DNA from 2 places in the Streptomyces sp. NPDC045431 genome. Region 2 is predicted to be linked to the other one. Evidence: riboswitches for the same ligand, from Rfam matches in the RefSeq annotation. Region 2 holds a riboswitch; the other holds the start of a gene.
What was found. Region 2 has a riboswitch for S-adenosylmethionine ahead of AB0A69_RS02415 (aminotransferase class V-fold PLP-dependent enzyme). Riboswitches for the same ligand answer to the same signal wherever they lie in the genome.

Region 1 (5,043 bases), on a different contig from region 2:
CTCCTCGTACGCGCCCGCCTCCCGCGACAGCACCAGCGCGCAGCCATGGTCGGAGACGACGGGGACCTCCTTGGCGACGAGGTTCATGCCGTCGCGGATGGGGTTGACGAGGGCCACGTCCGCGAGGCGGTAGGCGGCCAGCGAGCGGGCGAAGTCGTCCTCGACGTGGAGGATCACGGGGGTCCAGCCGTCGCGGCCGTACTCCGCGTTGATCTCGTCCGCCAGCTGCGACACCCGCGCCGTGTACTCGCGGTACACGGGCAGGTCCTGCCGGGAGGGGTAGGCGAAGGCGAGGTGGACCACCTGCTCGTGCCACTCCGGGCGCTGTTCCAGGAGGGCGCGGTACGCCAGCAGGCCGCGCACGATGTTCTTGGAGAGCTCCGTGCGGTCCACGCGGACGATCACGCGCCGGTCCGCCCCGCCGATCTGCTCCCGCAGCGCCGCCATCCGGTCGTCCACGTCCGCCCGCCGCGACCGCTCGCGCAGGAAGTCCGCGTCCGCGCCCAGGCCGTGCACGCCCAGGTACGTCCGCCGCCGCTGATGGCCCGGGATGCGGTACTCGAAGCTCGGCTCCTGGTCCCGGGGCCAGTACGCCATCCCGTCGTAGTGCCCGAGCACCGCCTGGCAGCAGTCCTGGAAGGCGCGCCGCCACCGCGAGGTGAGGAAGCCGAGGCGGTCCGCGCCCAGCATGCCGAGCAGCAGCTCCTCGGCGATGTCGTCCGGCAGCATCCGGAAGTACTCCGGCGGCGCCCACGGCGTGTGGGAGAAGTGCCCGATCCGCAGGTCGGGGCGGAGCTCGCGCAGCATGCCGGGGGCGAGCGCCAGGTGGTAGTCCTGGATGATCACCGTCGCGTCCCGGTCCGCCTCCGCCGCCAGCGCCGCCGCGAAGGCCCGGTTGTACAGCCGGTACGCGTCCCACTGGCGCCGGAACTCCGCGTCGTACACGGGCTCCAGCGGCGTCTGGTACAGCATGTGGTGCACGAACCACAGCACCGAGTTCGCGATGCCGTTGTACGCCGCCGAGTGCGTCGCCGCGTCGATGTCGAGCATCCGCACACCGGGCTCGGAGATCCCGCGCCGCACCGCCTCCCGGTCGCCGTCGCTCAGCGCCGCGCACACCCACAGCGCCCCCGCGTCCGGCCCGATCGCGGACAGGCCCGAGACCAGCCCGCCCCCGCCTCGCCGGGCGTCGAGCGTGCCGTCCGCACGCGGCACGTAGCTGACCGGACCTCTGTTCGAAGCAACGAGAATCTGGGGCGCCATGGAGACGAACCTAGCCCGTAGCCGAAACGCTCAAACGTACGCCCGTCACGCCACGCGCCGCCGTCGTGTGTACTCCGCCACACTCGCCATCGGCGGCCGCTCCTCCGTGTCCACCGCGTGCGTCCGCGGCACGAACCCCGTCTCCCCCCGGTCGAACTGCGTCAGCCGCGGCCGCACCAGGTGCCCCCGCGACAGCCGCAGCTGCGCCGTCCGGTAGATCGCCGCCGCCATCCGCCCCAGCGCCCGGTCGTCCTGGTGCCGGTGCTTGCGCACGCCCACGTCCACCTGGGCCAGCGCGTCGAGCCCCACCGTGTGCAGCGCGTCCACCAGCAGGCCCAGCTCCACCCCGTACCCCACCGGGAACGGCAGCCGCTCCAGCAGCGAGCGCCGCGCCGCGTACTCGCCGCCCAGCGGCTGGACGAACCCGGCCAGCTGCGGCCAGTGCAGGTTCAGCAGCGGCCGCGCCACCAGCTCCGTCACCCGCCCGCCCTGGCCGACGGCACCGCCCAGCGGCCGGTCGTACATCGCCTTCACGAGCTGCACGGACGGGTCGGTCAGCAGCGGCCCCACGATCCCGGTCACGAAGTCCGCCGAGAAGTCGACCAGGTCCGCGTCGACGAAGCACACGATGTCGCCGCTCGTCACGAACAGCGACCGCCACAGCACCTCGCCCTTGCCGGGCAGCGCCGGTATCCGGGGGAGTATCGCGTCCCGGCGCTCCACCCGCGCCCCGGCCGCCCGCGCCACCTCCGCCGTACGGTCGGTCGAGCCCGAGTCGATCACCACCAGCTCGTCCACCAGCGGCACGGCGCCGGACATCAGCTCGCGGCGGATCACGGTGACGATCTCGCCGACCGTCGCCTCCTCGTTGAGCGCCGGCAGGACGACACTGACGGTCGTACCGCGGGTCGCCCCGCGTTTCGCAGCGAGCAGCTGGTCGAGCGGTCGCTCCGCAACGGACCAGGACCGCCGGTCCAGCCAGCGCTCCACCTCTTCCAGCACGTGATCTCCATCTCGCGTATCGGACGACCATCTCGAGCGTCCAGGGGTTCGGTTACAGTCTTGAACAACGCGGATGGCCGACACATGTCGGGTCCCCCGCGCACACAATCGAATACCGCTCATCCAGAGGGGCAGAGGGATACGGCCCGTTGAAGCCCCGGCAACCCTCCAGTCGGCACTCGCACATCTGCGCAACGCGAGGCCCCGGCTAGGGAAGGTGCCAAATCCGTCTCATGGCGAAGTGCGCCATGAGGAAGATGAGGAGAAAGGGCCTCGCCTCCATGGCTGTACAGACCGTCGCCACCCCGGACACCACCCAGAACGTCGACCTCGGGCCCGCCTCCGCGCTCTCCTGTCGCGAATGCGGTGAGCGCTTCGCCCTCGGCCCCCTCTTCGCCTGCGAGCAGTGTTTCGGGCCGCTCGAGATCGCGTACGACCTGCCGAGCGGCGACCCCGAGGCCCTGCGCAAGCGGATCGAGGCCGGGCCCGCGAACATCTGGCGGTACGCGCCCCTGCTGCCCGTCCCCGCCGACGTCGCGGACAAGCCGAACCTGAACCCGGGCTGGACCAAGCTCGTCCAGGCCGACAACCTGGGCCGCGAGCTCGGCGTCGAGCCGGGCAAGCTCTTCGTCAAGGACGACTCCGGCAACCCGACGCACTCCTTCAAGGACCGCGTCGTCGCCCAGGCCCTGGAGGCCGCCCGCGCCTTCGGCTTCACCACCCTGTCCTGCTCCTCCACCGGCAACCTGGCGGGCGCGGTCGGCGCCGCCGCCGCCCGGGCCGGCTTCCGCTCCTGCGTGTTCATTCCGCACGACCTGGAGCAGGGCAAGGTCGTCATGGCCGCGGTGTACGGCGGTGACCTGGTCGGCATCGAGGGCAACTACGACGACGTCAACCGCTTCTGCTCCGAGCTCATCGGCGACCCGCTCGGCGAGGGCTGGGGCTTCGTGAACGTCAACCTCCGCCCGTACTACGCGGAGGGCTCGAAGACGCTCGCGTACGAGATCTGCGAGCAGCTCGGCTGGCGGCTGCCCGACCAGATCGTCATCCCGATCGCGTCCGGCTCGCAGCTGACGAAGATCGACAAGGGGCTGCAGGAGCTCATCAAGCTGGGCCTGGTCGAGGACAAGCCGTACAAGATCTTCGGCGCGCAGGCGGAGGGCTGCTCCCCGGTGTCGGCGGCCTTCAAGGCCGGCCACGACGTCGTACGCCCCCAGAAGCCGAACACCATCGCCAAGTCGCTCGCCATCGGCAACCCCGCCGACGGCCCGTACGTCCTGGACATCGCCCGCCGCACCGGCGGCGCGGTCGAGGACGTCAACGACGAGCAGGTGGTCGACGCGATCAAGCTGCTGGCCCGTACGGAGGGCATTTTCGCCGAGACGGCGGGCGGTGTGACCGTGGGTGTGACCAGGAAGCTGATCGAGGCGGGCGTGCTGGACCCGTCCCTCACCACCGTCGTGCTCAACACCGGCGACGGCCTGAAGACCCTGGACGCCGTGGCTCCGACGACCGGCCCCACCGCCACGATCCGCCCGAGCCTGGACGCGTTCCGCGACGCCGGCCTGGCCTGACCCGACCTGAGCTCGTACTGAAAGGCATCACGACATGAGCGTCAACGTGCGCATCCCCACCATCCTCCGCACGTACACGGGTGGCCAGGCCGAGGTCCCGGCGGAGGGCGCGACCCTCGCCGAGGTCATCGAGTCGCTGGAGAAGAACCACCCGGGTATCGCCGCCCGCGTCCTGGACGACCAGGGCAAGCTGCGCCGCTTCGTCAACGTGTACGTGAACGACGACGACGTCCGCTTCGAGCAGGGTCTGGAGACCGCCACGCCGGACGGCGCGGGCGTGTCGATCATTCCCGCCGTGGCCGGCGGTTGCTAGCCCAGGGATAGCGCTTTCCGGAATTGCCCCCTCCGCACACGGTGCGCAGGGGGCATTTCCGCATGGTTGAGCGCGGTAGAGTTGGGGAAGCCCCCGCCGCCGGTCATGTCACGCGCATATGAATTCACGCCCCGGCGCGACAAGATGCAGTCAAAGTACCCGTGCCTGATGCGCCGAATGTGCGCTTTGCCGGGCCCGACTTGCCCAGGATTCTGGCGAATTCCGCCTACTTTTCCGTTCACGCGTGCTCGGAATTCTCGTCCGATTGACCTGTTGCAGACGGCAGTTGGACAGATACATTCAGCGGCGGTCGACGCGTTCCGGCGCACGCCCGTTCCTGTCAGCGGGTGAGGTCTGACCCGGGTCCGCGAAGTGCGGTCCTGTGCAAGGGCCAGTAATAGGGGAGTTAGGCATGGCTCAGGGCACCGTCAAGTGGTTCAACGCGGAGAAGGGGTACGGCTTCATCGCGGTCGACGGTGGTGCGGATGTATTCGTCCACTACAGCGCGATCCAGATGGACGGCTACCGCACCCTGGAGGAGGGTCAGCGAGTCGAGTTCGAGATCTCGCAGGGCCAGAAGGGTCCGCAGGCGGACATGGTCAAGCTCGCCGGCTAGCAGCAGACGCGTTTCGGCCAGCGACTTTCACAGTGGTGCCGAGGGGCCCGCATCCGCACAGGATGCGGGCCCCTCGCGCGTGCGCGCCCGCGTACACGCGTAGGGGATCGAGGGCTCCCGATCCCTGGGAGATCCCCGGGAGGAGCTTGCACTCGAAGGGGTCGAGTGCTAATCATTGGCGTTAGCACTCTGAAGGTGAGAGTGACAACGAAGGACCGAGTCGGTGAGGTCCGCAGGCCGGTGGGGCAAGGAACCACAGGGGCATGCAGGCCGTC
Region 2 (5,043 bases):
ATGACGAGGGCTTCCTCGAGGCGCTCGGCGACTTCGAGGAGCCCGTCGGTCCTGCATTCTGGGAGCGCGGATGAGCACCACGACCGCAACAGACGCACAGCGGAAGGCGCCCGCCGGCGAGCGGGTGGCCGACTGGGCCGACGGCCGTCTCGGGATCTACTCCCTGGCCAAGGCCAACATGCGGAAGATCTTCCCGGACCACTGGTCCTTCATGCTCGGTGAGATCTGCCTCTACAGCTTCATCATCATCATCCTCACGGGTGTGTACCTGACGCTGTTCTTCCACCCGAGCATGAACGAGATCGAGTACCACGGCTCGTACGTGCCGATGCAGGGCATCCGCATGACCGAGGCGTACGCCTCGACCCTGGACATCAGCTTCGACGTCCGCGGTGGTCTGCTCATCCGGCAGATCCACCACTGGGCGGCGCTGATCTTCATCGCCGGCATGTTCGTGCACATGATGCGCGTCTTCTTCACCGGCGCGTTCCGCAAGCCGCGTGAGGTCAACTGGCTGTTCGGCTTCCTGCTGTTCGTCCTGGGCATGTTCACCGGTTTCACCGGTTATTCGCTCCCGGACGACCTGCTCTCCGGCACCGGTGTCCGCTTCACCCAGGGCGCGATCCTGTCCACGCCGATCGTCGGCACGTACATCTCGATGTTCCTGTTCGGCGGGGAGTTCCCGGGCCACGACATCATCGCCCGGTTCTACTCGATCCACATCCTGCTGCTGCCGGGCATCATGCTCGGCCTCGTGGTGGCGCACCTGATCCTGGTCTTCTACCACAAGCACACGCAGTTCCCCGGCCCCGGCCGGACGAACAAGAACGTCGTCGGCATGCCGCTGCTGCCGGTGTACATGGCCAAGGCCGGAGGCTTCTTCTTCCTGGTCTTCGGTGTCATCTCGGTCATCGCCGCGCTGTTCACGATCAACCCGATCTGGGCGCTCGGCCCGTACCGTCCGGACCAGGTGTCCACCGGCGCCCAGCCCGACTGGTACATGGGCTTCGCCGAGGGTCTGATCCGTGTCATGCCGGGCTGGGAGATCACCCTGTGGGGCCACACGCTCGTCCTGGGTGTGTTCATCCCGCTGGTCGTCTTCGGCCTCATGCTCGGCGCGATCGCGATGTACCCGTTCATCGAGTCGTGGATCACCGGTGACAAGCGGGAGCACCACCTCCTGGACCGGCCGCGCAACGCGCCGACCCGGACCGCCCTCGGTGTCGCCTGGGTGACCGCGTACATGATCATGCTGATCGGTGGTGGCAACGACATCTTCGCCATCAAGTTCCACCTGTCGATCAACGCGATCACCTGGTTCGTCCGGATCTTCTTCTTCCTCGGTCCGGTCATCGCCTTCGTCGTCACCAAGCGGATCTGCCTGGGTCTGCAGCGGCGCGACAAGGACAAGGTGCTGCACGGCCGGGAGACCGGCATCATCAAGCGCCTGCCGCACGGCGAGTTCGTCGAGATCCACGAGCCCCTCAGCCAGGCCCAGCTGCACGCGCTCACCGCGCACGAGCAGTACACGCCGGCCGAGATCGGCCCGACGGTCGACGAGAACGGCGTCGAGCGCAAGCCGACCCGCAAGGAGAAGCTCCGCGCCAAGCTCAGCAAGGGCTACTTCGGGGACGGCAACCAGGTCCCGAAGGCCAGCGTGGAGGAGTACAAGGAGATCGCCAGTGGCCACGGCCACCACTGATCGACCGGCACTCGCCGCCTGACCCACACGGTCGCCACACCGCACAGAGCCCCGTCCATTCACCGGACGGGGCTCTTTGCCGTGCCCGTGGCTCGATAGGCTGTGGTCATCCCCATACGTACGGACACCAGGAGCGACCATGAGCGCTGTACCACCCGCTGGAGGCGACAACGCGGCGGGCCGCTCCTGGCCCGTGGTACTGAACGGCCTGCTCGAGGGGCGCGACCAGAGCGCCGACGACACGGCGTGGGCGATGGACCGCATCATGAGCGGCGAGGCCACCGACGCCCAGATCGCCGGCTTCGCGGTGGCCCTGCGCGCCAAGGGCGAGACCGTCGAGGAGATCTCCGGCCTGGTCCGGACGATGTACGCGCACGCCAACCTGATCGAGGTGCCCGGCCCCTCCGTCGACATCGTCGGTACGGGCGGCGACGGCGCCAAGACGGTCAACATCTCCACCATGTCGGCGATCGTCGTCGCCGGCACCGGCGCCAAGGTCGTCAAGCACGGCAACCGCGCCGCCTCCTCCGCCTCCGGGGCCTCGGACGTCCTGGAGAAGCTCGGCGTCAACCTGGAGCTGACGCCCCGGCGGGTCGCCGAGGTCGCCGAGGAGGCGGGCGTCACCTTCTGCTTCGCGGTGAAGTTCCACCCCGCGCTGCGCCATGTGGCCGCCGCCCGCAAGGAGCTCGGCATCCGCACCACCTTCAACTTCCTCGGGCCGCTGACCAACCCCGCCCGGGTCAAGGCCCAGGCCACCGGTGTCGCGGACGCCCGCATGGCGCCCATCCTCGCCGGGGTCCTCGCCGAGCGCGGCTCCTCCGCGCTGGTCTTCCGCGGCGACGACGGGCTGGACGAGCTGACCACCACCGCCACCTCGAAGGTGTGGGTGGTACGGGACGGGGCCGTGCGTGAGGAGTCCTTCGACCCGCGGGACGTGGGCATCGCGCTCGTACCGGTCGAGGCGCTGCGCGGGGCGGACGCCTCGTACAACGCCGATGTGGCGCGCCGGCTGCTCGCGGGGGAGACCGGGCCCGTGCGGGACGCGGTGCTGCTCAACTCCGCGGCGGCGCTGGTGGCGCTGGAGCCGACGGACGCGCCGCTCACCGAGCAGATCCGGGCCGGCATGGCCAAGGCGGCCGAGTCCATCGACTCGGGCGCGGCGCGCGCGGCGCTCGACCGGTGGGTGGAGGCCAGCCACCGCTGAACCCGCGCGGGTGGGTGTGACACAAGGCGCGGTCCGGCCCTTCTTGTCTCAAGAACCGGACTGCGCCTTGCGCATGCCGAGACGTATGGCATGATGCCATTCAAGGTCATGAGTGACAGCGACTACGGCCCCGGCCCGCTGTCCGGCAACCCTCCGTCCGTGGCGGGGTGCCCCGGGTGAAGACCAGGTCGCAGGCAGCGAGGTCTGCGGCAAGCGCGGACCCCTGCACACCCTGGGGTCCTGGTCCTCAAGGGAGCAGTCTCGTGAGCAAGCGAATGCGATAGGGCGTATCGCCCCTTCTTCGGCATCCCCTTTTTCCTTCCGCCGCGTCCGCACCCCTGTGCGTCGACGCGTCGAATTCGCCTGCCCTGTACGGGAGTTCGCCATGTCCGTCTTCACCGCTGCCGCCGACCAGTCCGTTTGTACGCCGCTGCCCGTTCTGGGCCGGGATGTCACCGTGCCGCTCGTCACCGGCGGCGAGGTCACCTACGCCGCGCTCGACTACGCCGCCAGCGCTCCCGCGCTCCAGCGGGTGTGGGACGACGTCGCCGCGTACGCCCCGTACTACGGCAGCGTGCACCGCGGCGCCGGGTACCTCTCGCAGCTGTCGACCGACCTCTTCGAGAACAGCCGCGCCACCGTCGCCGCTTTCCTCGACTGCCGCGAGGACGACGAGGTCGTCTTCACCCGCTCCACCACCGACTCGCTGAACCTGCTGGCCGCCGCCCTGCCCGCCGACTGCCAGGTGTTCGTCTTCGAGACCGAGCACCACGCCTCACTGCTCCCCTGGAGGGACGCCCGCGTCACCTACCTCAACGCGCCCCGCACGCCGGGCGAGGCGGTCGACACGCTGGAGCGCGCCCTCGCCGACCGCGACCCCTACGGCCCGGCCCTCGTCTGCGTCACCGGCGCGTCCAATGTGACGGGTGAGCTGTGGCCGGTACGGGAGCTCGCCGCCGCCGCCCACGCGCACGGCGCCCGCATCGTGCTGGACGCCGCCCAGCTGGCGCCCCACCACCCGGTGTCCGTACGCGACCTGGACGTCGACTGGGTCGCCTTCTCCGGGCACAAGCTGTACGCGCCGTTCGGCTCCGGCGTGCTCGCAGGGCGGCCCGACTGGCTGCAGGAGGCCGAGCCGTACCTGGCGGGCGGCGGCGCCTCCCGCACCGTGGCCCGGCGCGCCGACGGCGGCGTCGACGTCGAGTGGCACACCACCGCGGCCCGCCACGAGGCCGGCTCGCCGAACGTCATCGGCGCGTACGCCATCGCCTCCGCCTGCAAGGCGCTCACCGAGGCCGGCTTCGACGACCTGGTGGCGCGCGAGCGGTACCTCATCGGCACGGTGCGCGAGGGCCTGGCCGAGGTGCCCGAGGTGCGGGTGCTGTCGCTCTTCGGCGACGATGCCCCGCGCGTCGGCGTGATCTCCTTCGTGGTCGACGGCTGGAACAGCTCGCACTTCGCGGCGGCGCTCTCCGCCGAGTACGGCATCGGCGTGCGCGACGGCCTGTTCTGCGCCCACCCGCTGGTGCGGACGCTGCTCGGCAGCGACCCGCAGCAGGTCGGCGAGTGCGGCGCGCCCGAGGCGGCCCCGCCCGGCGAGAAGTCGCTCAACGCGATCCGGGTCAGCTTCGGGGCGGGGACGCCGGATGAGCACGTCGACCGTTTCGTTCGGGCCGTGAAGGAGCTCGTGCGGGACGGGGCGAAGTGGAACTACCGTACGGAGGACGGGCGGTGTGTGCCCGACCGCGGCTGACCAGCCGCGTGCCCACCAGGACCGTGCGCAGCGCCCGCTCGGCCGCGTCCGCCAGCAGCTCGGCCGCCCGCTCCAGGGACTCCTGGAGCGGCAGCGGCCCGGGCGCCAGCGACTCGTAGGCGTCCAGCTCGGCGTCGCGGGCGCCGGGGCCGAGCGTGCCGGCCAGCGCGAGGACCGGCACACCCGCCTCCCGGGCGCGGCGCGCCACCTCGCCCGGGATCTTCCCGCGCACGGTCTGCGCGTCGAGGGCGCCCTCGCCCGTGATGACCAGGTCCGCGCGGGCGAGGCGCGCGCCGAGGTCCAGCCCGTCGAGCAGCACCTCGAACCGGGGCAGCAGCCGGGCGCCGAGCGCCGCGAGCCCCGCGCCCAGGCCGCCGGACGCGC

Region 1: another riboswitch for S-adenosylmethionine. It lies ahead of thrC (threonine synthase); the one in region 2 lies ahead of AB0A69_RS02415 (aminotransferase class V-fold PLP-dependent enzyme).

Annotation. Positions count from the first base shown of each region.
Region 1 is NZ_JBEZAQ010000003.1:129,264-134,306, forward strand. It holds gene AB0A69_RS09080 (trehalose-6-phosphate synthase) at 1-1,263, opposite strand, end outside; gene AB0A69_RS09085 (glucosyl-3-phosphoglycerate synthase) at 1,309-2,265, opposite strand; SAM riboswitch class I at 2,382-2,529, shown strand; gene thrC (threonine synthase) at 2,547-3,839, shown strand; gene AB0A69_RS09095 (ubiquitin-like small modifier protein 1) at 3,874-4,152, shown strand; gene AB0A69_RS09100 (cold-shock protein) at 4,565-4,768, shown strand.
Region 2 is NZ_JBEZAQ010000001.1:533,252-538,294, forward strand. It holds gene AB0A69_RS02400 (Rieske 2Fe-2S domain-containing protein) at 1-74, shown strand, start outside; gene AB0A69_RS02405 (ubiquinol-cytochrome c reductase cytochrome b subunit) at 71-1,702, shown strand; gene trpD (anthranilate phosphoribosyltransferase) at 1,842-2,906, shown strand; SAM riboswitch class IV at 3,011-3,128, shown strand; gene AB0A69_RS02415 (aminotransferase class V-fold PLP-dependent enzyme) at 3,292-4,659, shown strand; partial or broken gene AB0A69_RS02420 (glycerate kinase) at 4,661-5,043, opposite strand, start outside.